3 regions of the Pseudocolwellia sp. G5-9 genome follow, and region 2 is predicted to be linked to each of the others. Evidence: predicted binding sites of a transcription regulator. Region 2 holds the regulator's gene; each other region holds the start of a gene.
What was found. The regulator sigma-54, encoded in region 2, starts transcription at its own class of promoters, with help from an activator protein. The targets are predictions, from matches to a motif close to GTTGGCACGNNNNTNGNNT.
Positions count from the first base shown of each region.

Region 1: the regulator sigma-54 is predicted to act here: its motif matches at 3,963-3,981, upstream of AC0L5Q_RS02850 (CmpA/NrtA family ABC transporter substrate-binding protein).
Region 3: the regulator sigma-54 is predicted to act here: its motif matches at 6,028-6,046, upstream of hmpA (NO-inducible flavohemoprotein).

Region 1 covers NZ_CM147893.1:660,885-671,811, reverse strand. Annotated here, with positions in the region: gene AC0L5Q_RS02865 (alginate export family protein) at 1-276, opposite strand, end outside; gene AC0L5Q_RS02860 (ABC transporter ATP-binding protein) at 352-1,188, opposite strand; gene AC0L5Q_RS02855 (ABC transporter permease) at 1,259-2,257, opposite strand; gene AC0L5Q_RS02850 (CmpA/NrtA family ABC transporter substrate-binding protein) at 2,349-3,749, opposite strand; gene AC0L5Q_RS02845 (ANTAR domain-containing response regulator) at 4,102-4,746, opposite strand; gene AC0L5Q_RS02840 (GMC family oxidoreductase N-terminal domain-containing protein) at 5,082-6,671, opposite strand; gene AC0L5Q_RS02835 (S8 family serine peptidase) at 7,062-9,461, opposite strand; gene AC0L5Q_RS02830 (S8 family serine peptidase) at 9,715-10,927, opposite strand, start outside.
Region 2 covers NZ_CM147893.1:2,743,635-2,754,561, forward strand. Annotated here, with positions in the region: gene AC0L5Q_RS11835 (MlaC/ttg2D family ABC transporter substrate-binding protein) at 1-313, opposite strand, end outside; gene mlaD (outer membrane lipid asymmetry maintenance protein MlaD) at 335-802, opposite strand; gene mlaE (lipid asymmetry maintenance ABC transporter permease subunit MlaE) at 858-1,634, opposite strand; gene mlaF (phospholipid ABC transporter ATP-binding protein MlaF) at 1,637-2,440, opposite strand; gene AC0L5Q_RS11855 (calcium/sodium antiporter) at 2,755-3,735, shown strand; gene AC0L5Q_RS11860 (KpsF/GutQ family sugar-phosphate isomerase) at 3,862-4,716, shown strand; gene kdsC (3-deoxy-manno-octulosonate-8-phosphatase KdsC) at 4,717-5,262, shown strand; gene lptC (LPS export ABC transporter periplasmic protein LptC) at 5,259-5,825, shown strand; gene lptA (lipopolysaccharide transport periplasmic protein LptA) at 5,791-6,330, shown strand; gene lptB (LPS export ABC transporter ATP-binding protein) at 6,334-7,065, shown strand; gene rpoN (RNA polymerase factor sigma-54) at 7,143-8,585, shown strand; gene hpf (ribosome hibernation promoting factor) at 8,619-8,906, shown strand; gene ptsN (PTS IIA-like nitrogen regulatory protein PtsN) at 8,936-9,391, shown strand; gene rapZ (RNase adapter RapZ) at 9,419-10,273, shown strand; gene AC0L5Q_RS11905 (HPr family phosphocarrier protein) at 10,300-10,575, shown strand; gene mgtE (magnesium transporter) at 10,864-10,927, shown strand, end outside.
Region 3 covers NZ_CM147893.1:1,747,933-1,758,859, forward strand. Annotated here, with positions in the region: gene AC0L5Q_RS07570 (septal ring lytic transglycosylase RlpA family protein) at 1-325, shown strand, start outside; gene AC0L5Q_RS07575 (serine hydrolase) at 648-1,829, shown strand; gene ybeD (DUF493 family protein YbeD) at 2,186-2,449, shown strand; gene lipB (lipoyl(octanoyl) transferase LipB) at 2,567-3,226, shown strand; gene lipA (lipoyl synthase) at 3,216-4,184, shown strand; gene norR (nitric oxide reductase transcriptional regulator NorR) at 4,287-5,885, opposite strand; gene hmpA (NO-inducible flavohemoprotein) at 6,170-7,351, shown strand; gene AC0L5Q_RS07605 (MFS transporter) at 7,490-8,650, opposite strand; gene aroC (chorismate synthase) at 9,206-10,297, opposite strand; gene prmB (50S ribosomal protein L3 N(5)-glutamine methyltransferase) at 10,341-10,927, opposite strand, start outside.

The DNA.
Region 1 (10,927 bases), 2.1 Mb from region 2:
TAGCCCGTTAGTATTATTGTAATCATCTACACCCGCTATAACACGCGAGTCTTCAAATTCTACTACACCGGTAAAACCATTATAGCTTGCTGTTGTGTGCGTTAGGCGTGTACGTAAAGTTAATGCATTGGCATCTTTAAGTGCGTTGTCTTGATCAACAGACTCATAACGTAGATTAAAATCTAATACTGTTTTTGAGTCATTCGCAGCAAAAGCAGTTAACGATGTTGACGCTAAAGTTGCAGTCATAAGTACAGCTATTTTACTTAGTTTCATGTTTAAGGTCCTATATTTAATAATTAGGTTTATATTAAAGTTATTATTCTAAAAGTTGTTGATTGGTATCAATTTTTAAGCGACTTCTTCGTTTTTAGATTCAGCTTTTTTTGATGTTGTAATCGTTTCCACTTTACGTTGTTTTTCATATAAGAAAGTGAGGACCGATGAACGTAAATTGTTGTAATTAGGATCTTTAGCCAAAGCTAAACGATCTCGTGGTCTAGGTAGGTTTACATCAAGAATTTCGCCCACAGTTGCCGCAGGACCATTAGTCATCATTACAATACGGTCTGATAGTAATACGGCTTCATCAACATCATGAGTGATCATAATAACGGTGTTGTTTAGCTCATCTTGAATTTCCATTAAAGAGTCTTGCATATGTGCACGCGTTAAGGCGTCTAATGCACCAAAGGGTTCATCCATTAGGAGTACTTCGGGTTGCATAGCCAGTGCCCTTGCAATACCAATTCGTTGTTTCATACCACCTGATATTTCATCAGGTAACTTATGTGCGGCGTGGTCCATATGCACTAAATGAATATTATGATTGATCCAATCTTTCATCTCGCTGGCCGACATTTTATTTCTAAAGACTTCTTTAACAGCAAGTTCAACATTTTGGTAACAAGTTAACCAAGGTAGTAAAGAATGGTTTTGAAAAACAACAGCACGTTCTGGCCCTGGCTCTCTTACTTCTTTGTTATTAAGTAAAACACCACCTTTAGTGGCTTGGTATAAACCAGCAACTACATTAAGCACTGTTGATTTGCCACAACCAGAGTGGCCGATTAATGAAATAAACTCACCCTTTTTAATTTGTAAATCTACATTTTGTAGCGCAGTAAAGTCCCCTTTAGGGGTTGGGAAAACCATATCGATTTTGCTAATGTTTAATAACGTTGTCATATTTTTTCCTAACTCGAATGTGTAAATACAATCGGATAAATATTATGGATATAAGCTGATAAATTATGGGCTACAGTTTTGCGCTGTCTTTATTCCAAGACACGTGATATTGAATTTTTTGCATAGTGCGGTCTAATAAAAATCCAATAAAACCTATTACCACTACAGCAGTCATAATGCGGCTTAACGAGTCTGAACTACCGTTTTGAAATTCGTCCCATACAAACTTACCTAAACCTGGGTTTTGAGCTAACATTTCAGCGGCAATTAATACCATCCATGCCACACCTAACGACATTCTCATACCGGTAAAAATTGAAGGAATAGCGGCAGGAATTACAATTTTTTGAATATGCTTTAATTTAGGTAAACGTAATACTTTACTTACGTTATCCCAGTCTTGGTTTATGCTGATCACACCCACAGAGGTATTAATAACCATTGGCCAAATACAACAAAGCGTTACAGTAATTAATGAGTTAACGAATGATTTTGCAAAGTATGGGTCATCTGATACATACAAGGCACTCACTGCCATGGTTACGAGAGGCAACCAAGCTAAAGGTGAAACGGGTTTAAAAATTTGAATAATAGGATTAATGGCTGTGTTTAAATTTTTACTTAATCCAATAGCGATACCCAGTGGTATAGCAAAAACGGCGGCAAGTATAAAACCACTCATTACCGTAATTAAGCTGGTAATAATTTGGTCTAAAAAGGTTTCTTTACCTGTATACGCACGTATTTTAGGTTCGTAAGTAGGATCTTTTGCCACCCTTTTCGCATTACGTTCATCTTGTCTTTGATAAAATGCATCCGCTTTATCACGCTCTGCTACATGTTCTTGATAAAGGTTGACCATTTGAGTACCAACCTCAGCTGGACCTGGAAACTTACCGAGTGATGTATTAATACTGCTGGCAGCTATTGTCCATAAAAACATAAAAATCAGCATACCAATCACAGGTAACAATACAGGCTTTGCATAATGGTTAAAAAGCCTGAAATTTGTTTTAAACTGACTGAAACTCGATGTTCCAGCTACTAATTTACTTATTAAGGTTGTCATTTTTTCTCCCCTTTGCGCAGACCACTTACATGGCCTACGCAACACATGATTAAATTAAAAGTACGACTCAAACAAAACTTAACGGTGAGTGTTAAAGTTTATCGTCAGCTTTCAAACCAATTTTAAATTGATTGATATAAGCGTTAGGTTGTGTGCCGTCGTAAACTAAATTATCAATAAAGTGTGTTTGAGGATTACGGAAGCCTGTTTCACTTTCAAAGTCAGGAAATTCACTGGCTTTAATTAACTTGTCAGCAATTAACGATTTAGCTGCAGCAATATAAATATCAGGACGATAAACTTTTTTCGCTACATCTTTGTACCAGCTGTCTGGCTTGTGCTCGCTAATTTGCCCCCAACGACGCATTTGCGTTAAATACCAAATAGCGTCTGAGTAATAAGGGTAAGTCGCGTTATGACGGAAAAATACGTTAAAGTCTGGTACAGCGCGTTTATCACCTTTCTCGTATTCAAAAGTTCCGGTCATTGAATTTGCAATAACGTTGTAGTCTGCTCCAACATAGTTTGATTGCGATAAAATTTTAACGGCTTCAGGACGATTAGCGTTGTCATTATCATCTAGCCACTTAGCTGCTCTGATCAATGCACGTGTTAAACGTAAAGTGGTAATTGGATATTTTTCAGTGAAAGATTTAGATAAACCAAATACTTTTTCTGGGTTGTCTTTCCAAATTTCGTAATCGGTAACAACGGGAACACCAATACCTTTAAATACCGCTTGTTGGTTCCAAGGTTCGCCCACACAGTAACCGTGAATAGTACCGGCTTCCATTGTGGCTGGCATTTGTGGTGGTGGAGTTACAGAAAGAAGTACTTTCGCATCAATATTCCCTGCAGTATCACCTTTGTGTGGAGCATAAAAACCCGGATGTATTCCACCAGCCGCTAACCAATAACGTAGTTCGTAGTTATGGGTAGAAACAGGGAAAACCATACCCATTTTAAAGGGCTTACCTTTGTCTATGTAGCTTTGAACAACCGGTTTTAATGCATCAGCTTTGATTGGATGCACCGGACGCCCATCTGCCATTTTAGGAATGTGTGGCTTCATTTGTTCCCAAATAGCATTTGATACTGTGATCGCATTACCATTTAAGTCCATTGAAAATGGCGTAACAATCTCGGCTTTAGTACCGTAACCTATGGTTGCGGCTATAGGTTGCCCTGCTAACATATGTGCGCCGTCTAAACGTCCATCAATTACACCGTCTAACAAAACTTTCCAGTTTGCTTGTGCTTCAATCGTTACGTATAAACCTTCATCTTCGAAATAGCCTTTTTCATAAGCTATAGCAATTGGTGCCATATCGGTTAATTTAATAAAACCAAATTTAAGTTCTTCTTTTTCAGGAAAACCTAATTCTGCAGCTTGAACAGACAAGGTGGTAATAACACTTGTTAATAAACAGGTACTCGCAACAATTGCGCTACAAATGGTTTTATTAAAGTTTTTTAAGGGTTTAGCAAACATACTTTTCTCCAAATAAAAAAAGCCCATAACGACAGTGAAAATAAATTTCAGTCGCTATGGGCTACAATGCCAAACTAATAAATAACTACGCCGTTGCAGTAACATTAGTTTAATGTGTTTAAGCGCTACTCTTAGAGTTTATCTGTACAGTAGCGCCTAGCGTTTAATATTACGTTATTGCAATATTAAACAGTTACTTTTTGATATTTATCAATACAAGTATTACGCCAAAACTTACTTTTTATTGATTTACAATAACTTACGACAGCCAGGCAAGTTGTTAGAGTATTTATTCAAATAGATTCGCACCTATCTTGGTCGTATTTTTATACATTTGGTGCACGACCAATGGCTATAAAATAGCGGCCAACGACAAAATGTTCTTAGCGACGTCTTCAACCTTTTGGCCATTGTCCATCGCCATTTTTCTCATGCTGTGATACGCCTCACGCTCAGAATAGTCTTTGTTTTGCATCAACAATAACTTGGCCTGTTCAACAGTACGTTGGCTCGATAACTTATTTTTAGCTAAAGCAAGTTCTTGTTTTAAGGTTTCATGTTCAACAAATCGAACAATCGCAGTATCAAGGATCGACTTAATACGTCTAAAGTCTGTTTCTCCTGCTACATAAGCAGTAACGCCAGATTTAATGAGTAAATTAATGAGATCTGTGCCCTCTTGCTCCGAAAACATAACAATAGGTTTAGGTGAATATTTAGAAATATAATTTAAACTTTCAAGCATACGTTTTTTAGGGAATTCGACATCAATTACAAGAATGTCAGGATTATGTTTTTCAACTTCTTTGATTAACGACACGTTATCAGGGCCGTCACTGAGTAGACTACTGCTATTTAATACACAACAAATTTCATAATGAGTACCTGCTAATACTTTCACTAGGTTGTTTCGTTTACACAATTCATGTTCAATTAATAAGATGTTGTATTTCTGTTTAGTATCACTCTGTTGTGATAACTTTTTTATAGAATTCATATCTTTCTCGATAGCTATAAAAATAATATATAAATAGGATCATCCAAGTATTGGACCAATACTTAAAAAACTTAAATAATATTTATTATCAATAGCTTATATAAAAAGATAGATAGATTGTGACACTGAATGTGCTTAAATGATGCAGTGATGCGCTAATGTGGACGCTTTAATTGGTCGTTAATTGTTTCAATGATAAAGCGCTTTGAGAGTTTTGCGCTATACCATAATAATATCGCTTTGTTTTATTACTCATGCCTGTACCTTTAGAACGCTCTCTTTATTATCGAAAGCAAAACTTTTGGAACAGGCATTTGTTCAATTTTATCGAAGGATTAGGGGTTATGTCTGCCACGGCATTCTGCTACCAACCGAGGAAGTATTTTTTCCATAATGCGTTCAGCATTGGCTGCAACGGTAAGCGCGGGGTTCGACATACCCGCCGAGCCAGGTAATAGAGCGCTATCAACTACATAAAGGTTTTGATAACCATCTACCTCTCCAAAGTAACTACAGGCTTTACCCATTACAGCGCCACCACAAGCGTGCCACGACGTATACGCGAGCGATGGGTTTTGTACTACTACAGCATTACTTTGCGCCGCAATATTTTGTAACGAATGAGTATAAGCGCTGTGAGATTGCGTTAGGGCATCAGTTGGCCAATTGACAAATATCTGATCTTCGCTGGCATTATAACTTAGTGAACCTAACTTATCGGGGGCCGACATACCTAACTGAAATTGTACCTCTCCAAAGCCCGTAGTTGGAGAGTGCATAAAGGTTACTGGTTTTATCGGATTGCTATTATCATGTGCCGCCATAGCTGCTGGTCCACCTTGCAGCGAACCTATATCGCTACTACCAGCAACAGTCATAGTTAACTCGTCGCCATTATTTCCCCAATATTGTCCAATATATTCATTTAGTTCAGGTAAATCACCACTTTGTTTGGCATTTAATAACAACTTAGTTGTGTTCATGGAGCCCGCTGCTAAAAATAAATATTGGCTTTTGATATCATGCAATTTAATAACGTCACCGCCTGTAGTGAGTACCTCGCACTGTATATGATATTGACCATCATCTGCTTGATTAATTTGTACAACATTATGTAATGTTAAAATTTGCAGTTTTCCTGTTTGCATCGCGGCTTTCAGGTAATTTTTATCGAGGGTATTTTTGGCATTGCTGTTACAGCCATATATGTATTCGCCAACTGAAGCAGCAGCATTACGCTTCCCTTTTATCTCTTTGCGAATAATATTCCAGTCGAACCCCACCTCAGTAGCCGACACATCCAGCCCCGCGGCCTCAGCGTCTTGTTTGAATGCGCTCATCGCTCGATAATTGTTTGTATTTAAAATATCATCTGGGATACTTCCCCCACTTATTTTAGCTAATACTTTGGGGTAATAAACCTCATTCATTTGGTTATAGTCTAAGTAAGGGAATACCTGTTCAAAAGCACTTTGTGTTGGTTGTAATAACACCCCTCCGTAAACCAGCGAACCTCCTCCTAGTCCAGCTGCACATACCACCCCTATATTGTTGCCATAAATACGCTCCATTAAACCCGTATAAAGTGGTACTTTCTTTTGCAAGGTAAAAGCGTCTAGTGTTCCTAACCAGGTAGTACGCCCATCATCGGCACTGTCGGCTATTGTTGGGAAGGTATCTTCACCAAAATAGGTCCAGTCTTTACCTCGTTCGAGTAAAATAGTAGGAATACCCGCTTCACACAAGCGCAATGCAGCAACAGAACCACCAAACCCTGAGCCAATCACAACCGCTGTTTTATTAGTATGTTTATGTTTTTTAAATCTTGGGCGCCTTTGACTCGCATCCACAACACTAGATACCCCTGCTACGGCACCTAAGCAAATCCCACCTTTTAAAAAATTTCTACGATTAAGTTTTGTCATACAATACCTCTATTTGTCATTCTAATTGCCCTATAGACTCGCAAGCGCATGCTAAATAACTCAAGCAACTAGGTGTAAAAAATCTACGAATGGTTAAGAAAAACGGAGCCTGACGACTCCGTTTTATTTTGATTATTAAAAATAACTCGAACAACAAACACCTAGTTTACAAACTCAAGAGTCTTAAATGTAAAATAGGAGGATCTAATAAATTAGTTGTTCACTACAGCTCTTTAAAGTCTAGTTCAAAAACAGACCAACCATAGTCTAAGTCACTTGTTGTACATGTTTTTTCCGCGCCTTCGACACTGATTCCGTCAGTATCGACTGCACCGCTACGCTTTGAATTACCAAATTAATTAATAAATATCCTTATTGATTAATAATAATTTAATTCGCTCTATTTACAATAATCTCCATTGGATATGCACTTTCTTTTGATGCTATGTCAAAATTGCTTTTACCTAAAGACGATGTACTTTCATTTTGTAGTATAAATGCGACAGCTGGTTCGTCTTTATGCTCTTTTAGGTAGTCTGTGATATCCAGTTCATACCAAGTACCACTTGTATCTTCTTCGTAATCGGGCCCTGTTGTATTCAATACTTCCACTGTTCCAACCAGCTCATTAGTGCTCGGAGCATTGTTCCAAGTTAAAGACATTTCATCCCATGTTGCGGTGGTATCGTAAAAATGAATCGTTCGAGTTGGATCGGTATTGACGCTTGAAACATAGAACCTTAACGTGGCATTTTGAATAACGAGATCGTCGTAAGCGGAGTTATCAAATTTAACAAAGGTTTTGCGTTTAAATTCCGTTGAATCATAAATGGATTTAACGGTTAAGTTTTCTGCTAATCCAAAGTTAGTATCCCCATAAGATCCATCACGTACATAAGTATCCCCTGCTGGATAAGTGATAACTGTATTAACTGTATTATAGGCCGCGCAGTGCTCGGCCATGTAATCAGACGCGTCTTTGGCTTGTACCAGACCATGACCATAAACAGGGTCCCAACCCTCAACACCTAAGTCTTTTGCTGATGCGCTCAGGGCTGCACGCACTTCGGCGGCAGTACATTTTAGGTTATTACTCCACGCTAATGCAGCGGCCCCTGCCACATAAGGTGTTGCCATGGAGGTACCATTTGCATAGCTATAACCATCGGTTCCTTTCGTTTCTATTTCTAACGTGACTGTCTGTCCCACTAACGTTTTTAGTTGATCTAGATAACTGACAGAAAGGGTAGACAGATAATTGGATGTTCCACTGGTATACGTATCAGATTCAAAATCAGACAACATTAGTGTATACAATGAATCTAACCCAATGCCGTTGCAATGATACCAATTAACAAGAGCAATACATATCGTGTCTTTTACCTGTTCAGGAAGACAAGGATTTTCCTTATCACAATAAGAAAGCTTGGCTGTAATAGGTGCCAACAAATACCCACTCGTAATGCTATAAGGATACAATTCACCGTTAATGCGTAACTCCGCAGCATAGTTTTTAAAGTATTCCTTCCCAATCGGCATGGTGGAATAAATACCACCACCAGGGGCAACCAATTCAGTTTCAGCTAATTGATTCGAAAAACTGCTAATTTCATCATTGATATTGATTGAACCTGTAGCGATAATTGAAGAAAAGGATGCGGGATAGATTTTTTCCTCGGTTGGTGCTACATGCCCTTGATTGCCGTTGGCTGCGACCACAAGCACATTTTTGTCGTATACCGCTTGAAAAACCTCCTCACCGTATTGGGTATAAGTATTTGATGGGCCTTTTATAGATATTGAGATGATATTTGCGCCTTCTTCAGCGCAATCGTAGGCGTTATCAGCGAGAAAACTCATCGCTGAGTAGCCGGAAGGAGCTAAAAAATTGTTATTCTTATCTAACACACGTTTTATATGTAAATTTACTTTGCCATTGGGCAACACGCCTTTGGTGCCATATTGGTTATCCAACGCGGCAATGATCCCAGCAATATGAGTACCATGCCCCTGTTCATCATTGTTCCAAGCCCCCAGAACTTCTGTATCTGTCCCTGTTACTCGGTCATGGGGTAAGTCTTCATGTGAGGTATCGTAACCGGAATCAATAATACATACCGTCAGGTTATCCGCCGCCGCATCAGACAATTGATCGGCCTGAACTCGTTGATATCCCCAAGATGCCACTTGTGGTAATGCTAAATCTTCTTGAACCGGTTCGACCTCAGCCCAATAGGGACTATTGGTTGGAGTGAAGACTTGACTCGAAGAACTGCTATTTACCCGCTCTATCCTTTCTGAGGTAACAGCATTATTAAACCCATCCTCTAGCGATTGCAATGCATTAACTGATAAATACGGGTCTGCCTCGGCATAATTAATGATGCTGAGAGTGTTAAGAGTACTGTCTAAGCGCTGGTTTAATGCGTTCAGCTCTACCTGTTCATTAAGCTTAAGCACCACAGCCCCTAAGCGCGCAATACGGGCAATACTGAGCTCGGCACCATAAGTATTACTCAGGGTTTGTAATAGAGTTCGAGCTTGAGAATATTGCTCATCTGATATGTAATCTCCACGAGTTTGTGACCTGTGATAAGCCGTTAACACTTTGATATAGCTGGCATCACGGAACTTGACGATAATCAGGTCGGATTTAGCGGTGATAGTTTCAGTACTGTTTGTTACCGATGACGTGGCTTCAGCGTTAACATCATTGGCGAGTGCATTAGTGTAATACGAATTAAAACCTACCAATGTGGTAAGTAAGATAATTGAGGGTTTAATCTTCATGTTTCTTTATCCTTAATATTAATGTTTTACAGTTGTATTCATTAGTTGCATTCATTTTTTATCGTCTATCAGATAAATTAATCTCCATATTTAAAACGGCCTATACACTCTATCCCGCTGACGTAAAGACCATATTTAAATTAATCCCTGTTATTAAATATGAACGAACAATATGAAGCCCCCTCATAGGTTCAACAACATTATTCGCTACAACATATTTTATTAGGGCATTAAAAGATAACTAGATAACAATTTAAGGAGTTATATAAGCAGCACAATGAGTGCGCATATAATCGGACGCGTCTTTTGCTTGCACCAGACCATGCCCATAAACGGGATCCCAGCCATTGGTGCCTAAGTCTTTTGCGGATTCACTAAGGGCAGTACGTACTTCGGCGGCCGTACATTCTAGGTTATTACTCCATGCAAGCGCGGCTGCACCTGCCACATAGGGCGTCGCCATTGAGGTGCCGTCTGCATAACTATAACCATCATTTTTTTTAAATTCTTTTTCAAAGGTAACAGTTTGTCCCACTAATGCTTTGAGTTTATCTAAGTATTCCATAGAAAGAGTAGACGAACCATTAGCTATATTAGAAATATCTAAAGACTCAAAATCTCTTAATGTCTCTGTATGTGCTGGATTCAGCAAGATAATTTTACCATCAGCATCGTAGATGATTTTACCATCAGCATCGTACATAAGACTACAATAGCCGCTGGCCTCAACGGAAATACAGATACTGTCTTTGACATCCTCATAACTAGGTAGGCAATAGTCTCTTTCACAAAAAGTAAGTTTTGTGGTTATATTAATATTCTCAAAACTATTTAAGAATCTTCCCACATAGCTTCTCAAATAAGCCTCACCATTAATACGTATTTCCGATCTATAATATTTGTTATATTCGAGTCCCTCTGGCATGGTGGAATAAATACCACCACCAGGAGCGACCAATTCAGTTTCAGCTAATTGATTCGAAAAACTGCTAATTTCATCATTGATATTGATTGAACCTGTAGCGATAATTGAAGAAAAGGATGCGGGATAGATTTTTTGCTCGGTTGGTGCTACATGCCCTTCATTACCGTTGGCTGCGACCACAAGCACATTATTGTCGTATACCGCTTGAAAAACCTCCTCACCGTATTGGGTATAAGTACTTGATGGGCCTCCCATAGATATTGAGATAATATTTGCGCCTTCTTCAGCGCAATCGTAGGCGTTATCAGCGAGTAAACTCATCACTGCGTAGTCGGAAGGTGCTACAAAAACTTTATTTTTATCTAACACACGTTTTATAAGTAAATTTACTTTACCATTGGGCAACACGCCTTTGGTGCCATATTGGTTATCCAACGCGGCAATGATCCCAGCAATATGAGTACCATGCCCCTGTTCATCATTGTTCCAAGCCCCTAGTATTTCTGAATCTGTGCCTGTTACTCGGTCATGGGGTAAGTCT
Region 2 (10,927 bases):
GCTTAAAGTTTTGAGCCCCAATGACTTTATATGCCGAATATTTATAATCAATATATGGCATCAATTCTTCACTCACTATAGTTTTTAGCAAATTTGGCGTTTCTTGAATAGCCGACTGCTCATTAGCAAAACGTTTAAATGTTTTTTTAGCGACTTTTTCTATCATCAAGTATGGATCTTTTTTATCAATACGCTCGCTTGATGACGGCTGACTATAAACTGTCGTAAGTTCTTGAGACAATTTTGGTGCTTCGTTCGCCATTAAAGACGTTGTAATTGATAATGGTAATACCGTTAATAATACTTTAATCATAATAAACCTACCTTATTAAGGTTAATCGTTTCCTTGACTGAATAAAAACTGCCCAATAAGCTCTTCGAGTACTAAAGCAGGTTTAGTATCTTCAATAAAGTCACCTGATTGTAATGTGCCCACTGATTCGTCCATAAATCCAGGTAATAACCCAATATATTGCTCTCCTAATAAACCAGCCGTTAAAATAGAAACGGAAGTTGCTTCAGAAAAATTGTTATACTGGGCATCAATATCTAACGTAACAACGGGTGTGTAATCTTGGGCATCTAAAGCAATATTACTTACTCGACCAACAAGTACACCACCTACTTTTATAGGTGAGCGAACCTTTAAACCACCTATATTGTCAAACTTGGCATACAGCTGGTAAGTTTCCCCACTACCTGAAATTCCACTATCTGCAACCTTTAATGACAACATCAATAAAGCGGCAATACCAAGAGCTGCAAAAAGCCCAACCATTAATTCAATTTTTTTAGACAACATGTCTTTCACCAACCAATAATAAAATTTAAATACGTTATGTATACTATGACGAAAACTACTTAGTAAACATTAATGCGGTTAATACAAAATCTAATGCTAAAACGAGTAATGACGACTGTACAACGGTTTGCGTTGTTGCTTTAGCTATACCTTCTGACGTAGGTATACATTCATACCCTTTATAAACAGCAATCCATGTTACAACAAAAGCAAAACATAAACTTTTTATAACACCGTTCATAATGTCTTTACTAAAGTCCACTTGTGATTGCATAACAGACCAAAAAGTACCGCCATCTACACCAAGCCAATCAACACCTACAAGGTGTGCACCTAAAATACCAACAGCTGAAAAAATAGCGGCTAATAAAGGTAAACTAATAAAACCTGCCCAAAATCTTGGAGCTATCACTCGTCTTAAAGGATCAATAGCCATCATTTCTAAACTAGAAAGCTGTTCAGTTGCTTTCATCAAGCCTATTTCAGCGGTTAAAGCTGACCCCGCTCTACCCGCAAATAAAAGGGCCGCAACTACAGGACCTAATTCTCTTAATAAAGAAAGTGCCACCATAGGCCCTAAGCTAGCTTCAGCACCATAGCCAACAAGTATAGTGTAACCTTGCAAAGCCAGCACCATGCCAATAAATAAACCCGACACCATCACAATAATTAATGATTGTACTCCTACCGCATAGAGTTGGTTAATCAATAATGGTGTTCCCTTTCTAACATTAGGAACATGAACCAAAGCTGAACCAAGCAACATAATGGCTTTACCCAAACCAATTAATCGATTGATAACTTTACGGCCAAGTAATTGAATAAAATTCATTTTCAAACTCCTTTGCCTATTAATTCATCGTGATAAGAAGGTGCAGCATAATGAAATGGCACGGGCCCATCTGATTCACCTTTAATGAATTGTTGAACTAAAGGAGACGTTTGCGCTGAAATTTCTTCCGGTGTTCCTTGCCCAATAATTTTTTGTTCGGCAATAATATAAATATAATCAGCAATACTCATCACTTCAGGTACATCATGTGAAACAACCACAGAAGTTAGCCCTAAAGCATCATTTAAAGCGCTAATTAATCGAACAATTACTCCCATTGAGATAGGATCTTGACCCGCAAAAGGTTCGTCATAAAGTATTAATTCTGGATCTAACGCTATAGCACGCGCCAAAGCAGCTCTTCGTGCCATGCCACCTGATAATTCGTTAGGGTTCAAATGACGAGCGCCGCGTAAGCCAACAGCTTCCAACTTCATTAATACTATTTTTTCGATCAGTTTTTCAGATAAATTAGTGTGTTCGCGAATAGGGAAAGCGATATTGTCGTAAACAGACATATCGGTAAAAAGCGCACCACTTTGAAAAAGCATACTCATGCTTTTACGTAACTCATATAAGTCATTGCGAGCAAGCTTTGGTATATCTTGCCCTTTAAACATAATACTGCCTGACTGCGGTTTTAATTGCCCGCCAATCAATCTTAATAAAGTTGTTTTACCAATTCCACTTGGCCCCATGATAGCCGTAACTTTTCCCTTAGGAATGGATAAGCTAATGTCATTATAAATTACACGTTCATCACGCTTAAAAGACATATTTTTAATATCAACAAGATTATCTGGCATATTATTAAAGGACATCACTGTAAATTAGTTTAAGTACGAAAGAATTCTAACCCAGCACGTGAAATACTTCATTAGAAATTAGTGATTAAATGTGTTCAAAGAACGTTAGGAAACGTCTATAAGTGTAAGAAATTGTAAGAACCTCTTAGCTAAGTTTTTAAATGCATGCTTTATTATCATCATATTCCTCGCTATTTAGTTAAAAATTGATTAATCAATGAGCATAATTAAAATTTTTCTGTAGGTTTTGATAAAACTTCTTTTTATTTTGTCCTCAACCAGCGACAATTTACCTTAACTGATGGGAGTCGTTAATGTTCATTCAAGTTTTAATTTTACTGGTAGCACTTGTAGTTTTGGTATGGAGTGCTGATAAATTTGTATTTGGTGCCTCTTCACTTGCGAGAAATTTAGGTATTTCTCCAATGATAATAGGTTTAACTATAGTTGCCATGGGGTCATCAGCTCCTGAAATGATGGTTGCCGCAACAGCTTCACTACAAGACAATCCTAATACAGCTATTGGCAATGCGATAGGCTCTAACATAACCAACATAGCCCTTGTTTTAGGTATTACGGCATTGCTTCAACCATTAACGGTTTCTTCAAGCACCGTAAAACGTGAAATCCCACTTATTTTAGCTGTTACAGCATTAGCCTATTGGATGCTGTCAGATTATCACTTTAGCTTTACTGAAGGCTTAATTCTTATTATCGGTTTTTTTGCCTACATAATTGCACTACTGGTTATTACATTAAGAAGAGCTAAAACAGCGCCAGTAGATGACCCTTTAATTTTAGGTGCTGAAAGTGATGTTCCTGAACCAGTTAGCACTGGCATGTCTGTACTTTGGTTAGTTGTTGGCATGATACTCCTCCCTTTAAGCGCCTCTTATTTAATAGATTCAGCTGAGTTTATTGCACGCTCTTTTGGAATAAGTGACTTAGTCATTGGTTTAACAATTGTGGCTATTGGTACTAGTTTGCCAGAACTTGCAGCGAGTATTGCTAGTATCATTAAAAAAGAGGATGATTTAGCTTTAGGTAATATCATAGGATCGAATATATTTAACATCTTGGCTGTATTATCATTAACTGGATTGATAGCGCCGGGCGATATTGATGAAAAGGCAGCGACGCGTGATGCGCCTATTATGTTAGGAGTGACTTTACTGCTCTTTGTTATTTGTTTTACTCGTAAGTTAGGTAATTTCAGAATCACTCGTCTCAAAGGCTTACTTTTACTGGGTATTTTCATTGCGTATCAAATATTACTTTTCTCGCCATTGAAATAAATTAACGAGACGACATCCATGAAACAATTTAAACAACTGGCTCTCAATGTTATTGATATTGAAAAACAAGCCATCGAAGATATTAAACAATATATAAACGATGATTTTGAATTAGCTTGTCAGTTAATGTTTAACTGTACAGGACGAGTTATTGTTATTGGTATGGGAAAATCTGGCCATATTGGTGGGAAAATAGCAGCGACATTAGCCAGTACAGGAACACCCGCTTTTTTTGTTCACCCTGGTGAAGCAAGTCATGGTGATTTAGGCATGATCAGACAAGATGATGTTGTGTTAACCATATCTAACTCAGGCGAAACCGCTGAAGTTTTATCTATAGTTCCCGTAATTAAACGCATGGGCAGCAAGTTAATTGCCATGACAGGTAATGCAAATTCAACGTTAGCTGATATAGCTGACACTCACATTTGTATTAAAGTTTCTCAAGAGGCTTGTCCTTTAGGATTAACGCCTACATCAAGTACCACTGCCACTTTAGTTATGGGAGATGCATTAGCTGTAGCCTTACTCAACGCGAGAGGTTTTACTGCTGACGATTTTGCATTATCTCACCCTGGTGGTAGCTTAGGTAAAAGATTATTACTACGATTATCTGATGTAATGCATAGCAATGAGCGCGTACCGGTAGTACAAAGTACGGCAAAAATTAAAGATGCACTCGTTGAAATGTCATTAAAAGGTTTAGGAATGACGGCTATTGTTGATGACAACAAATTGGTTGGATTATTTACTGACGGCGATTTACGTAGAATCTTAGATCAAAAAGTAGATATTCATCAAGATGAGATAACAAGTGTAATGACGAAGGATCCTACAGTCGCACCTCCCGATATGCTAGCCGCTGAAGCATTAAAAATAATGGAAGACAAAAAAATTAATGGTCTTATTATTGTTAACGAAAACAATACTCCTATTGGTGCGATGAATATGCACGACCTTCTGAAATCGGGGATCATATAAATGAACACACTTTACGGACATGTCGAACAAATCATTCTAGACAAAGCCAAACAAATAAAACTTTTTATTTGTGATATCGACGGGGTATTTTCAGATGGACGAATATATTTAGGAAATAATGGCGAAGAGCTAAAAGCTTTCCATACCAAAGACGGTTATGGCATAAAAGCATTAGGTGCAAGCGGAGTTGATGTTGCAGTAATTACTGGCCGACAATCAAATATTGTACAAACAAGAATGACGGCTCTCAATGTAAAATATATTATTCAGGGCCAAGAAAATAAATTACCCGCATTAAAAGAAATATTAACCCAAATGAATTGTGCGCCTGAACAAGTCGCTTATATTGGTGATGACATGCCTGACTATGAATGTATGGCTTATGTTGGCTTAAGTATTGCCGTAAATGATGCTCATCCTCAAATATTACAACTTGCTCATTACACCACCTATACCAAAGGTGGTTTTGGTGCAGTACGAGAAGTGTGCGATTTAATTATGCAAACTCAAGGGACACTTGAACATGCAACTGGCGCTAGTATATGACTCGGCTATATAGCTTAGCTTTTTTTGCTTTATTATTAGCTGGTATTGCATACGGCTTAGTTGAGTGGTTGCAATCCAAAGAACAAATAACTGAAAATGTTGCTACTGAATTAACACCTGATTTTATTGCCGAATCGTTAAAAAGTAACACATTTAATAATAAAGGCGGGCTAAGCCATATAATTGATGCTCAAAGAATGGAGCACTATTCAGATATAGAAGTTACACACTTTGAGTTTCCAAGCTTAACGATATATCCAGAAAATAAAAATGTTCCATGGAAAGTCAGTTCAAAAGAAGGCACACTGTTTAAGAACAACCGTGTAAGCTTAAAAAACCGAGTAAAAATAGAAGCTACTGATCCTGATAGCTTGATACAAGAAATTCATGGTAAATCAATAGAATTAGATTTAAATACAAATATTATTAGTTCAGAACAAGCTATCGTCGTTTTAGGTAATGGCTTTACTATGTATGGCTCTGGGCTAATTGTTGATATTAACACCAAACAGATGACACTAACCGAACATGTGCAAACTATTTTCAAAAAAATTAAAAAGTAGCTTACTACTGCTTTTACTATCGTCATTAGCAAGCACGAGTGCTTTAGCTAAAAAAATTGATTTAAATCAAGAGCTAAGTATTGACGCCAGCCGTCAGTCAGCTGATCTTAAAAACAAAATATTCAGCTACATCGATAATGTTGTTATTAAACAAGGTACATTGATCATCAAAGCTGATTTAGTGCAAGTACTTACAGACACAACAACAGGTGAAAAAACCTATATAGCAAAAGGTAAGCCTGCAACCTTTGAACAAACATTAGAAGACGGTAAACCTATTAATCTTCAAGCTAATGAAATCAGATATGAACCGTCTTTAAATACCGTAACCATATCTGGGCAAGCGTTACTGAAACAAGATGGTAGCGAAGTAAGCGGTAGTAAAATTACCTATAACTCAGAAACAGAATACGTAAATGCTGAAAGTAATAAAAACGATAAAGTAAAAACAGTTATTCAGCCCAAAGAAAAAACAAAACCCACTTTATCTCAGGACATTCAATAAGTCATGACTACCTCAACGTTAATCGCAAAAGGTTTAGCTAAATCTTACAAAGGTCGTAAGGTTGTAAAAAATGTAGGGTTAAAGGTCAACGCTGGTCAAATCGTAGGTTTACTAGGGCCTAATGGTGCAGGAAAAACCACTTCTTTTTATATGATAGTCGGCCTTGTTCCTAACGATGAAGGCTCTATTGTTCTTAACGATGAAGACGTCACCTTATTACCTATGCACGAACGCGCTAGAAAAGGTATTGGATATCTGCCACAAGAAGCTTCAATTTTTAGAAAGCTAAGTGTATACGATAACATTATGGCCATCTTACAAACTCAAAAAGGCCTTAATGAAATCGAACGAGAAGAAAGATTAGAGCACTTATTGGAAGAATTTAATATTGGTCATATTAAAGATAATTTAGGTATGAGCTTATCTGGTGGTGAACGCCGCAGAGTCGAAATAGCCAGAGCACTTGCCGCAGACCCAAAATTTATATTATTAGATGAACCGTTTGCCGGCGTAGATCCTATTTCTGTTGGCGACATAAAAAAAATTATTATTCACTTAAAGCAACGTGGTATAGGTATATTAATTACAGACCATAATGTTCGAGAAACACTCGATGTTTGCGAGCATGCGTATATTGTAAGTCATGGTGAACTGATCGCTGAAGGGACCTCTGAAGAAATACTTTCCAATCAGCATGTAAGAGATGTATACCTTGGTGAACAATTTACGCTATAGTTATCTATAAGCAGTCAACAATATTTATATTGTTTTATCGTTTTGTATTATTAATGAATAGGATAAAAAATACGTAGATGCGCCCTTCTTTACAACTCCGTATCGGACAACATCTAACGATGACACCGCAGTTACAACAAGCCATCAAGCTGTTGCAACTCTCTACGTTGGATTTACAACAAGAAATTCAAGAGGCATTGGAGAGTAATCCTTTGCTAGAAGTTGATGAAAGTCCTTCTAATACCCAAGATGAATCAGTCAATAATTTAGAAGATGCATTTTCCGCAAATGCGACAAAAGAAATAGATTCAAAAAAAACAGACGGCACTGAAGACTCTTCCCCAACTATAGATGAAATGACAACCACAGAAGCCATGGGAAACACAGATATTCCTGAAGAGTTAAACATGGATACTACGTGGGACGAAAGCTACAGTGCTGGCGTATCAAACACAGGTAGCATTAGCTCTCCTTCTGAAGATTATACCTACCAAGGCGAAACTAAAGACTCGCTGCAAGATCACCTTTTATGGCAAATGGAATTAACACCTTTTAGTGACACAGACAAAACCATTGCAATAGCGATTATTGAAGCCATAGATGAATCTGGATATTTAACCGTTTCCTGTGAAGATATTTTAGACTGTGTTGGCATTGAAGGTGTTGAACTCGATGAAATACAAGCAGTACTAAAAAGAATTAACGTATTTGATCCTGTAGGTGTAGGGGCTCGTTCAGTCTCTGATTGTTTATTGATTCAACTGAATCAATTTGAACTAACAACGCCTTGGTTAAAAGAAGCCAAGCAAGTTGTTAAAGATTATATCGATCTACTAGGTAGTAGAGATTATCGTCAGTTAATGCGTAAAACACGCTTAAAAGAAGATCAATTACGTGAAGTCCTTCGCTTAATTCAATCATTAGATCCTCGTCCTGGTGACAGCGTAGTTAAAAGTGACGATCAATATGTTATTCCTGACGTATCCGTTGAAAAGAAAAATGGTCGTTGGGTTGTTGAGTTAAATCCAGATACCGCGCCTAAGTTGTCTGTTAACCAACAATATGCAGCAATGACACGTACCATGAAGTCAACAAACGATACACTATTAAAAGTGTCTAATTGTATTGTTCAGCGCCAGCAAGGCTTTTTTGAGCATGGCCCTGAATCTATGCGACCTATGGTTTTAAACGATATAGCCGAAGCCGTTGAAATGCATGAATCTACTATTTCACGTGTAACAACACAAAAATATATGCATACACCAAGAGGTATATTTGAACTTAAATACTTCTTCTCCAGCCATGTTAGTACCGAAAATGGTGGCGATTGCTCCTCAACAGCAATCAGAGAGCTTATCAAAAAACTTGTCGCCGCAGAAATTCCTGCCAAACCATTAAGTGATAATAAAATGGCAGAAATACTCGCCGAGCAAGGTATACAAGTGGCTCGTCGAACCGTAGCAAAATATAGAGAATCGTTGTCCATTCCACCATCAAACCAACGAAAAAGTTTAATTTAATTTTTCAAATATCACTAAAAGAGGGTTTAACTTATGCAAATCAATTTAACTGGTCATCATGTAGAAATCACAAACTCTTTACGCGAATACGTTAATACGAAATTTTCAAAATTAGAACGTCATTTTGATCAGATCAATAATGTTCATGTTGTGTTAACCATTGAAAAATCAAATCAAATAGCTGAATCTACTGTTCATTTAAAGGGAACAGAAGTACATGCTACAGCAGAAAACCATGATATGTATGCCTCAATTGACGCTTTAATCGATAAACTAGATCGTCAAATATTAAAACACAAAGGCAAAACAACCCACCATTAACCTATAAAAAACAGGCTTTAGTAGTAATTATGACTTTGCAAGATATCTTAATGCCAGATTGCACATTTTGTGCAGTATCTGGCTCTAGCAAAAAGCGCGTTCTCGATAAAATTTGTACCATAGCAGCAGATAAAATTGTTGAACATAGTGCATACGAATTACTCGAAAGCCTAATCGCAAGAGAAAAACTAGGATCAACAGGAATAGGCAACGGTATTGCTATTCCTCATGGTCGTTTACCTAATGCAAAATCAGTTGTAGCAATTATTGTAACTACCGATATACCTGTAGATTTTGACGCAATCGACAACAAGCCTGTTGATATTTTTATTGCGTTATTCGTTCCCGAAGACGCTTGTAAAGAACATTTAACCACTTTGCAGAGTATTGCTAAGCTATTCAGTGATAAGCAAATAGCAAAACAAGTGCGTAAATGCCAAAGCAATGAAGCTTTGTATAATCTTATTCAAGAAAATAGAAATTAGTCGTTATAAAAAGGAACGAACAGTTCAATGAAGTTAATCATAGTAAGTGGACGTTCTGGTTCAGGAAAGTCTGTCGCATTAAGAGTGTTAGAAGATCTAGGTTATTATTGTGTCGACAATATTCCAGTTAATTTACTACCGGCACTAACACATACCGTTATCAATGATTATGAAAATGTCGCAGTGAGCATTGACGTACGTAATTTACCTAACAACCCTCAAGATGTTTCTGAAATATTAGACTATCTCCCTAGTACTGTTGATTTAAATATTTTATACCTAGATGCTGATGACAGTGATTTAATTAGACGATTCAGTGAAACAAGAAGGTTACATCCTCTCATTAAGCAAAATATAGCTCTCGATCAGGCTATCGCCTTGGAAAAAAAATTATTAGAACCAATATCTACCCGTACAGGTTTATACATTAATACCAGCCAACTATCGCCTCACCAACTTGCAGATTTAGTAAGAGAGCGTATTTTGGGTAAAAAGTCTGGCTCTATGGTGGTTGTATTTGAATCATTTGGTTTTAAGCATGGCGTACCGCAAGATGCTGATTATGTGTTTGATGCACGCTTTCTTCCTAATCCCTTTTGGGATAAAGAATTAAAAGCCTATACAGGATTAGATCAACCGGTAAAAGACTATTTATCAAGCCAACCCATAGTCACTAAATTTATATGGCAGATTAATAGTTTTATGATGACCTGGTTACCTCACTTAGAACGTAACAACCGAAGTTATGTTACCATTGCTATTGGCTGTACTGGCGGAAAGCACCGTTCAGTCTACATAGCTGAGCTTCTAGCAAATAATTTAAGAAAAGAACGCGAAGATGTTCAATCACGACACAGAGACATCACCATAGCAAGTACCTAAGGGTGGCGTAGATATAAGGTTATCCCATGAAAAAATGTGAAAAAACCCTAGTTATAACTAATAAACTTGGCTTACATGCCCGCGCGGCAACAAAACTGGCACAGTTATGTCAAAAATTTAATACCTCAGTAACTGTTTCTTTAGATGATAACTCTGCTGATGCAAGTAGTATTATGGGGTTAATGCTATTAGCTGGTAGCCAAGGTAAAACCGTTACAGTTGTAACGGAAGGTGTTGATGCGGAAGAAGCAATAAAAAGTATTTGCCAATTGTTTTCTGACAAATTTGACGAAGAAGAATAACCGCGTTGTAAGTTCTCTATCACAACATTCACTAGAAAAAAGCTGAAAAAACAATTAAGTTAAGTTAAACTAACTGTCATAAGTACCCCCAAATATTGTCATACTCAATACAGATAATGTGTACTATTTAGCGTTACTCATAAATGATACCAAGTTAATTAATTGGCCACTTAGCCATTTATGATTCAACTTGATATAACACAACATCAATTATTACGAGTTCTTTTTCAGTAGAATTCAAAGTATGAAGTAAACATAATCCGCCTAAGAAGCTAAATGAAGGGTTTTATGCCAGAAATTGCAGAACAAGAATATAACCAACAAAAACTCCTAGAAGTTAATGCCGCACTCG
Region 3 (10,927 bases), 1.0 Mb from region 2:
TTACAGTGCGGCCTACAAACTTGATATGCTAAAAAAAGGTACGGCAATCGTTACCATTGAAGCCATTAATACTGATCAAACTCTTGAGAAAAACACATCTCCCATCGGTTATATTCAAGTTTTTGCAACTCAGCATAAACATATAGCGATAGAAACATCTAATGCCTTAAAAAAACAATATACCTACAAAATTAGCACTCCATATCAAGACGGGGTTTATCGAGTAAAAATAGGCCCATTCATCAGTCAAATGAAACTTGAACAAGCACTCACTAAAATCAAACAAAGTGGGTATCCGAAAGCATTTAAAAGCTACATAGAATAGTCTAAGTTAAAGATAAATAACCGCAGCTCACATTATTATTTATCTTCAATTAACTTTATTTGGAGTAAATACCCTTTACCACTTAAGAGGCTATTTCAGAGCATCTTAAATGATAACGGGTATATAAAGCTAAAATTTAACCAGCGACTACCACTAAAAATAATAAAAATATCAATTCACTCTATATTTTTTGTATAAAATACACGAAAAGTAACAACTTCCTCCTTACTAGACCATAGTAATAAAGAATAATAATGCTATACTGCTGAAAAATATTTTGGCTTTTATAACAGTAGAATAAAGGAACATTATGCTTATTTTTATGACGAAGAAACTGCTTTCGTCACGCGCAAAAATCTTCACATTACTAGGTACATTATCTCTTAGCGCATTCTCCCCCGTACATGCAAATAATATTATTCCAGCTCCACCAACTGTAAACGCAAAAGCACATATATTGATCGACTTTACAACAGGTAAAGTTATCTCTGAAGAAAATGCTGACAGTTTATTAGCGCCTGCTAGTTTAACTAAAATGATGACAAGCTATATTATCGGTAAAGAATTAACCTCTGGTAATATAAAAAATACCGACAAAGTCACCATTAGTGAATCAGCTTGGGCAAAAAACTTCCCTGAATCATCTAAAATGTTTATTGAAGTAGGCACTGAAGTATCCGTAGAGCTACTTAACCAAGGCATTATTGTTGCGTCAGGTAACGATGCCTGTGTTGCCATGGCAGAACATATTGCAGGTAGCGAAAGCGCCTTTGCTGATTTAATGAATGCTCATGCAGAACAACTCGGTATGAACAGCAGTTACTTTGAAAACAGCCATGGCCTAGACAGCCAAGAACACAAAACTACAGCACGCGACATGGCCACTTTAGCCAAAGCTCTTATTAACGATGTACCTGAAGAATATAAAATATACAAACAAAAGTCTTTTACTTACAACAACATAAAACAATATAACCGTAACAGCTTGTTATGGGACAAAAGTATGAATGTTGACGGCTTAAAAACAGGACACACTTCACAAGCCGGTTACAGCTTAGTAACATCTGCAACTAAAGGCGATATGCGTTTAATCAGTGTGGTTATGGGTACCGAAAGCGAAAGAGCACGTAAAGTAGAAAGTAAAAAACTACTCAATTACGGCTTTAGATTTTTTGAAACTTATACACCATACAAAGCAGGCGAAAAATTTGTTACCAATCGCGTTTGGATGGGTGATGTTCCTGAAGTTGACTTAGGCATTATGGTAAGCACTCCAATTACCATTCCTCGCGGACAACGTAAAAATTTAGAAGCTAATTTTGAATTAAGTAAACAACTTACGGCACCTTTAGGTAAAGGCGAAGTCGTAGGTAAAGTATTTTTACAACTTAATGGCGAAGATATAGCAGAATATCCACTAGTAACCCTTCAAGAAATTAATGAAGGTAGTATGTTTAGTCGTTTAATGGACTACGTAAAGCTACAGTTTGCAGATCTACTTTAAACAAAATTAAATCTTATCGACTAAATTTGAAGGGATACGTTTAACGTATCCCTTTTTCATTTTCAGTAAACTAAAGTATTGTCGGTCTTGAGTTGAGCCAACTCTTATTTTATCTTTATAACAAGTAGTTAACTATCTCTTAAACCCAATTCAGGTTAAATAAATATTCGTTTTCGATCATCACTCTTTATTTTGAATAAAATATCTCATGAATGAAACAAGTATAAACTGTGTTTTCAGCTTTACAGTAGTAGCAGCTAAATTTCAAAAACATATCAGATGAGGTTAGCGCTAAAGCGCAAATTAGTGATAAAATAGTTTATATCACTATAATCTGAAAGTCCCTAGGTACAAAAATGCAAACTAAGTTTGATGAATTATTAGAGTTTCCTACCGTTTTAAACTTCAAAGTAATGGGTGTTGCTTGTGATGAGCTGCCAGATCTTATTATTGCTGAATTACAAAAACATACTCCGGATGATTATTCTCCCAAAATAAAACCTAGTTCGAAAGGAAACTATCATTCAGTTTCAATTGCGGTAACAGTAACAAGTAAAGATCATATTGAAACAATTTATAAAACACTTACTGCTATTGAAGAAGTACGTTACGTACTTTAATACGAATAATCGCACCATAAATATAAATCCTTATAAGCTGTACAATGTAATGTCATTTTTATTCTTTTATAATACGTTTAACACATCAGTCCGTTTACTATATACCAAGGCCAATGTATGAATGACTCCTTGATTGTTAGACAATTAAATCAAACGGATTACACAACCGTTTGGCATGCCATGCAGAGCTTTACGGATAATCGTAATGATGAAACATTAGATGAAATTTGGTTAGTTGAGCACCCTGCTGTTTTTACACAAGGACAAGCAGGTAAAGAAGAGCACATACTAAGTACAAGTAATATTCCTATTGTAAAAGTAGATCGTGGCGGGCAAGTAACTTACCACGGACCAGGACAGCAAGTTTTATACGTATTAATTAACCTTCGTAGAAGAAAAATGGGTGTAAGAAATCTTGTTACACTAATTGAAAATGCGATTATTGATTCACTTAATGACTATGGCATTACAGCAGTAGCAAAACCTGATGCTCCAGGCGTTTATATAGATAACAAAAAGGTAGCATCGTTAGGCTTAAGAGTAAGAAAAGGTTGTTCTTTTCACGGTTTAGCATTGAACGTTAACATGGATTTGTCACCATTTTTACTCATTAATCCATGTGGCTACGCAGGTTTAGAAATGGTTCAAACCTCTACCTTAAATGGACCAAAAAACGTATTAGAAGCAGGAGAGTCTTTAGTTAAGCATATAAGCACTCTTTTAAACTCAAACACTATTGTATATAAAACAGGGTTGGAAACATTAAATGACAACTAAATCATCACGTATAGAAGCTGGTACTAAACTGCGTGACGCCGATAAAATGGCGCATATCCCTATTAAAGTTGTTCCTTCTGAAAGAGAAACAATGTTACGTAAACCTGAATGGTTACGTATAAAATTACCAAGAACAACAGATCGTATCGACGCGATAAAGTCAGCTTTACGTAAACATGATTTACACTCAGTATGTGAAGAAGCCTCATGCCCTAACCTATCTGAATGTTTTAACCACGGTACAGCAACCTTTATGATTTTGGGTGATATTTGTACACGTCGTTGTCCGTTTTGTGATGTAGGTCACGGTCGTCCTTTAGCCGTAAATCAAGACGAACCTAAAAAACTAGCTCTTACCTTGAAAGACATGGCACTTAAATACGTAGTTATTACCTCAGTAGATAGAGATGATTTACGTGACGGCGGTGCACAACAATTTGCTGAATGTATTAAAGAAATTAGCGTACATTCTCCACACACCAAAGTTGAAATATTAGTTCCAGATTTTCGTGGTCGTATGGATAAAGCATTAGAAATACTGAACGCTCATCCTCCTCATACTTTCAACCATAATATGGAAACAGCACCACGCTTATATACCAAAGCTCGCCCAGGTGCCAACTACCAATGGTCATTAGATTTATTGAAGAAATTTGGCGAAGCTAATCCTACTGTTCCTACTAAATCAGGCCTTATGGTTGGTTTAGGTGAAACTAACGAAGAAATACTAGAAGTAATGCGTGATTTACGCGCTCATGGTGTAACCATGTTAACCATTGGTCAATACCTACAACCAAGTAAGCATCATTTACCAGTTGAACGTTACGTACACCCTGACGACTTTGACATGTTTCAAAGAGAAGCTATGAAAATGGGCTTTGACCACGCAGCCTGTGGCCCACTAGTTCGCTCTTCTTACCATGCTGATAAACAAGCTGCAGGTGAAGAAGTTAAGTAATTTCTATTACTTTTAACCTTGATAAAGGTGAACTGAATTCAGTTCACCTTTTTTATATCTATTTTTCGTTAACAACGACCTATTCCTAATACAATAATATATTTAGACGACTGTTTTTATTACATTAACCCCCAATCTTTTTGCTAAACGATTTAAATTTGCTCTATCCGTATTTAAACGTTTAGCGGCCATACTCCAACTCCCCTTTTCTTCAGTTAATACTTTACTGATCAACATCTTTTGAAATTCATCGACTTCATGCCGTAAGTTCATTGACGACTGAACAGAGCTTTCAGCTATTCTTTTCATTTTTTCTTGGAGAGTTGTTCTATTTTGATTAAAAAACTCATTACTTAAATTATCACAATCACTTAATGTTATTTTAACCACCGCTTTATTTTTTTGTTTAGCAAAAGCCTTTAAAGCGGCTCTGCTTAATAAATGTTCTAACTCACGAATATTACCCGGCCAATGATAAGCAGATAAATACTCAATAACATCTGGTGATGTTTTAAGTTGCTTAATACCTAATTTACGTTTCGTTTTTTCAATAAAGAATCCTGTTAATAAGGCAATATCCCCTACTCTTTCTCTTAGAGGTGGGACTTCAATTGGATACACATTTAAACGATGAAATAAATCGGCTCGAAAGTTTCCTTTTTCAACTTCATTTTGTAAATTACGATTAGTGGCTGCAATAATTCTTACATCTACAGTGATTAGTTTGTCTTGCCCTACTGCTTGAATTTCATTACTTTGAATAGCTCTAAGTAGCTTACTTTGTGCAGCTAAAGGTAACTCACCTACTTCATCCAAAAACAAAGTACCACCATCAGCAATAACAAACTTCCCTGCTCTATTTTTATCAGCTCCGGTAAAAGCGCCCTTAACATGACCAAATAACTCACTTTCGATTAAATTATCAGGTAATGCGGCACAATTAACATAAACAATAGGTAAAGTGTTTCGAGAAGATTGTTGATGAATGTCATGTGCCACTAGCTCTTTGCCTGAACCACTCTCACCTTGTATTAATACGTTGTAATGTGATGATGCCACAAGTGTTATTTCTTTCTTCAAATGTATCATTTTGGCGCTTTGGCCAATTAATTCATTTTGTTCAGAAACAACATTAGGTTGACTTAATGCAGCAACAACTTGGTTGGAATGATCAATATTTCGCTCTAACTGTTCAAGTGTTAAAGCAGTATTTAAACTCACTGAAGCCATTGCGGTGATCAATTCCAATGTACGTTCAGGAATGTTGTCAAAAAGTTCAGGAATTAAACTATCTAAAGTCAAAATACCAATTAATCGGTCTTCAAAGTGTAGCGGTATCCCCATACATGAATGAATAGGTAAATCGCCGTCATGAGCAATTAACAAACCATCATACGGATCGGGTAATGGGCAATTACTTGGAAACCTAACAAATTTTTCTGATTGGCAAATTTTAGTTAAACGCGGGTGTTCAGCTATAACAAAGCGTCTCCCTAGCGTGTCTTTACTTAACCCTTGTAGCGCTAAAGGCACCAAGTATTCACCTTTAACTGCAAGTACAGCAACGGCTTCGCAAGTAATAGCTTTTCTGATCGTCGATAACAAATTATCAAAACGATCATTACTAGTGAGACTTTTAGTTAAATTTAACGACAATTCAATAAGTGCCGCTGAAGAAATTTCATTCATAGCATCAATCATTTAAGTAAAACACAGTCCCAGTGTGTCAAATAAAAAACAAAAAGTCAAAAAGACACAAAAATCAAGGAGTCATTTTGACTCTTAAAATCAATAAAAAATACAAATAAAAACATAAACCTTTGAAATTAAAATATAAATAAAAGATGGCTCAACTATTGTAATGCTTAATTCATTACGTTTTTAACAATAATTTACCCATTTTTTAATTAGGCTTTATTTACCTTGTAGCAATGTAAATGAACTAATAGGTGGGCATTACATATTTAATCACTTAGGAGCCATTAATGTTAACTACCGAACATATTGCTGTTGTAAAAAGTACAATTCCTTTATTAGAAGCTGGCGGGCCAGCTATTACCGATCACTTTTATCGACGTATGTTTACTCATAATCCCGAATTACAAAATATTTTTAATATGAGTAACCAAAAAACAGGACGCCAGAAAACCGCTTTATTTGAAGCAATTTTAGCTTACGCTAAAAATATTGATAATTTAGCCGTACTAAAACATGCCGTTGAGCGCATTACACAAAAACATACGAGCTTTCATATTCAACCAGAGCATTATCAAATTGTAGGCTTGCATCTTATTGAAACCTTACGAGAGCTCCTGCCTGAACAATTTACTGAAGAAGTAGAGTCTGCGTGGACAGCTGCTTATGGCGTATTAGCTACCATATTTATTAACCGCGAAGAAGAGTTATACCGTGAACGCGAAGCAAGCTATGGCGGTTGGCGAGGCAAACGTGCTTTTTGTTTAGTGGATAAAACAGTGGAATCAGCCTTAGTTACAAGCTTCGTTTTTGAACCAATGGATCAACAACCTGTTCTTGATTATCAAGTAGGGCAATATATTGGAATAGAATTAACACCCTCAGGTAGTGAACATATAGAGATACGCCAATATTCTCTGTCCGATAAGCCAAATGGTAAAAGCTATCGTATTTCGGTAAAACGAGAGCTAGGTGAACAAAATGGTTTAATGTCTAATCACTTACACGACAACCTAAATGTTGGCGATTTAGTAGATTTACATGCACCAGCGGGTGACTTCTTTTTTGTGAATCGTGAAGCGCCAGTGGTTTTAATTTCTGCAGGTGTAGGTATCACTCCTATGCAAGCTATGTTAGAAAAACTGGCTGATGAAGATTACGACAATCAAATTCATTATATTCACGCTTGTGAAAACGAGGATCAACATTCATTCGCAAAGCGTACTCAAGATTTATGTCACAGCAAGGGCTGGTCTTACAATACTTGGTATAAAGAGCAAGCTATCGAAAAAGAAAATACTCATCATGGTTTTATTAATTTTAACCAAGTTGATCTACCGTTAAACGATGGTAATTTTTACTTATGCGGACCTGTTGGTTTTATGAAATTTGCTAAAACAGACTTGATGAAACTAGGTGTTTGTGAAGAGCGTATTCATTATGAAGTGTTTGGCCCTCACGCTTCATTGTAATATGAATTAATCTCAGGAAAACCTGTAGTTTCCCTGCTCATAGAGCCGACTAGAGCTCCCTCTAATCGGCTTCAATTTATGCTTAAATAGATTAACGACTTTTTTTAATCTAATAAAAAATCAAATAATTAAATCGGATTAAGTCTTTTTGTCTCGATCACTTACCTTAATAAATAAAGCGAGAATAGCACCAATAAATGCAGCAAGCATGGCCATATCAAAAGCAGTAGTTGAACCTGCACCATTTAACCAAAGCACACCCGCTAAATACGCACCTATTGCACCACCAATACCATAAACACCACCAATATATACGGCTTGACCTCTGTTTTGTTGACTAGGATCGAAATGTCGTTGTAAGAACTGTATTGACGCACTGTGATATAAACCAAAACTTGCGGCGTGTATTGCCTGAGATAGGATCATAACTAACATAGAGTCACCTAAATGCCCCATCAAAAACCAGCGAAAAGATGTTGTTATAAGGCTAAAGACTAAAATATTTTTAATACTAAAATGTTTAAATATTTTACCTGCATAAATAAAAATAGTGATTTCAGCAATAACCCCTAAAGAAATTAATATGCCTACGGCAAAACCGGGATATTGCAAGTCTCTTAAATACAAAGCAAAAAAACTATAATAAGGACCAAAACTTAATTGTAATAATAAACCCGCAATAAAAAACACAGCAAAATTTATATTGAAAAGTTTCCTTTTAATGGATGAGGTTTTGGTAATTTGAGACTGCTTAATTTTAGACTGTTTAATTAATAACGTAGATAAAAACAAACCCAATAAAATAATAAAACCTATGTAAGTAAAAGCTTCCGAACTAAATTGCTCAATGACTTCCCCTGCTACAACGGCAAAAAATATAAAACCAATACTTCCCCACAATCTAATACGTGCGTAAATTTTGGCACTTCGCCTGATAGAGTTAAGTGTCATAACTTCAAGCTGAGGTAAAATTGCGGTCCAAAATAGGCTGAAAGTTGCTAAACAAAAAACAACGGGCCAATAATCATTTAGCCAAAAAAGAAACGTAAAAAAAGCACAGGCTAAAAAAGCCCCTAACCTGATAATTCCTAGCTGCTGGCCTGTTTTATCAGCCAAAACAGCCCATAATGTAGGCCCAATAATTTTAGTTGCTGTAAAAATAGCAAGTATTTCTCCTATCTCCACAGACGAAAAATTTTTTCCATCTAAAAACAGTGGTAAAAAAGGAATGATCAAGCCAAGTAAGCCAAAATACCAAAAGTAGCTAAATGACGAACGTAAAAACAATGCAGACTTCATTTATTTTCCTAAGAACAATCACAATAACCAATTGACCATTTAGCTTCGTTTAAAATAAGTCTATTCATTAATGCGCTTGATATATACCCGTTACCACTCAAGCTGCGTATTTCAGAGCACTTGAGCGATATCAATTCAAGGCAATACTTTGTAATAATGGTCGTTCCCTTATAAAAAGCATTGTTGATGAAGTGATTTTGCTCAAGCGCTTCTCCGATGGGTCTAAAAACAATTTATGGGGCTTATTAACTTTAGTAAGGTTCCTACACGAATGTAGGACATTAGGGTAACGCAGGAACAGTTACCGAGAATAACCATGACGTAAACTTAATGCCTTGCATACATGGATGTATGTACTTAGATTTCGTCTGGAACATGAAATCTGTGCCTAAATTGTTTTTAGTTCCCACTGAAACCTGCATCTTGAATGATAACGGGTATAAATAACGCTTGAATGAGAAGCAAAAACATAAAAAAGTAAGCCAATATAAAGTAAAGTTTTATATCGGCTTATGATGATAAATTATACTATTCCCCTTAAAGGAATAGGATTAACTATTTTGATATATCAGGCGTTTCGCACATAACATCAGCATTTTGCGCTCTATTACGCATATAATGGTCCATTAACGTTAACGCCAGCATAGCTTCAGCAATAGGAACAGCTCGAATACCAACACACGGATCGTGTCTACCTTTAGTAATTAAGTCAGTAGACTCACCTTGTTTGTTAATGGTTTTACCACTAACACCAATGCTTGATGTAGGTTTAAGTGCAATATGTGCAACAATATTTTGACCTGAAGAAATACCGCCTAAAACACCACCAGCACTATTTTTGGCAAAGCCATTAGGCGTAAGTTCATCACGGTGTACAGAGCCTTTTTGATTAACTACTTCAAAGCCGTCACCAATTTCAACACCTTTAACGGCATTAATCCCCATTAGCGCATGAGCAATATCAGCATCTAATCGATCAAAAATTGGCTCACCTAAACCAACAGGCACATTTTCAGCAACAACCGTTAATTTGGCGCCAATAGAATCTTTTTGGCGCATAATGTCGCGTAAGTATTCATCAAGCTGTTCAAGTTTGTTGGCATCAGGGAAGAAAAACGGATTAGTTTCTACAATATCCCAATCGTACGTTTCCGCTTTTATATCAGCAATTTGTGTTACACAAGCACGAATAACAATACCGAGTTTTTCTTTTAAGAATTTTTTAGCAATAGAGCCTGCGGCCACTCGCATAGCAGTTTCACGAGCAGAAGAACGCCCGCCACCACGGTAATCACGAATACCGTATTTTTGCCAATAGGTATAATCAGCATGCCCAGGGCGAAAGCTTTCAGAGATATTGCCGTAATCTTGCGAACGCTGATCTTTATTTTTGATCACTAAGCCAATTGGCGTACCTGTTGTTTTACCTTCAAATACACCTGACATAATGGTAACTTCGTCATCTTCGCGACGAGCTGTAGTAAATCGAGATTGACCAGGTTTACGTCGATCTAAATCAACTTGCAGATCTTCTTCCGTTAAGGATAAACCAGGGGGGCAACCATCAATAATGGCGCCTAAACCTAAACCATGGCTCTCACCATAAGTGGTTACTGTAAATAATTTTCCGAACGTATTACCTGACATACTAAATTAACTACCTTTACTGAAAATAAAACTCAAAATAAATCTATACATTTTGTTTAAAAATGTCTGAAAATTCTTCTAATTGTGCTTTGGTTAACATAAACACACCATGACCACCATGTTCAAACGTTAGCCACTTAAACGGTACTTCGGGATATACTGATGCAACATGAATTTGTGAGTTACCTACCTCACAAATTAATATACCATTTTCTGATAGGTACGCTGCACTTTCCGCTAATATTTTTCTAACAATGTCTAACCCATCTTCGCCACATCCCAAGCCCATTTCAGGCTCATGTAAATACTCTTGCGGAAGGGAATCAACATCATCTTGATCAACATAAGGAGGATTAGTCACAATTAAATCATAAACTTGCCCTTCAACCCCAGAAAAAACGTCAGATTGAATTGGAATAACTTGTTCTGATAAACCATGATTTTCTATATTAATGTTGGCAACATTTAGCGCATCAATCGATAAATCAACAGCATCAACTTCAGCTTCAGGGAATGCATAAGCACATGCGATAGCGATACAACCGCTACCTGTACATAAATCTAAAATTCTATGAGGTACGCTGTTTTCATCAATTAAATTTACAAATCTATTTTCAATTAGCTCTCCTA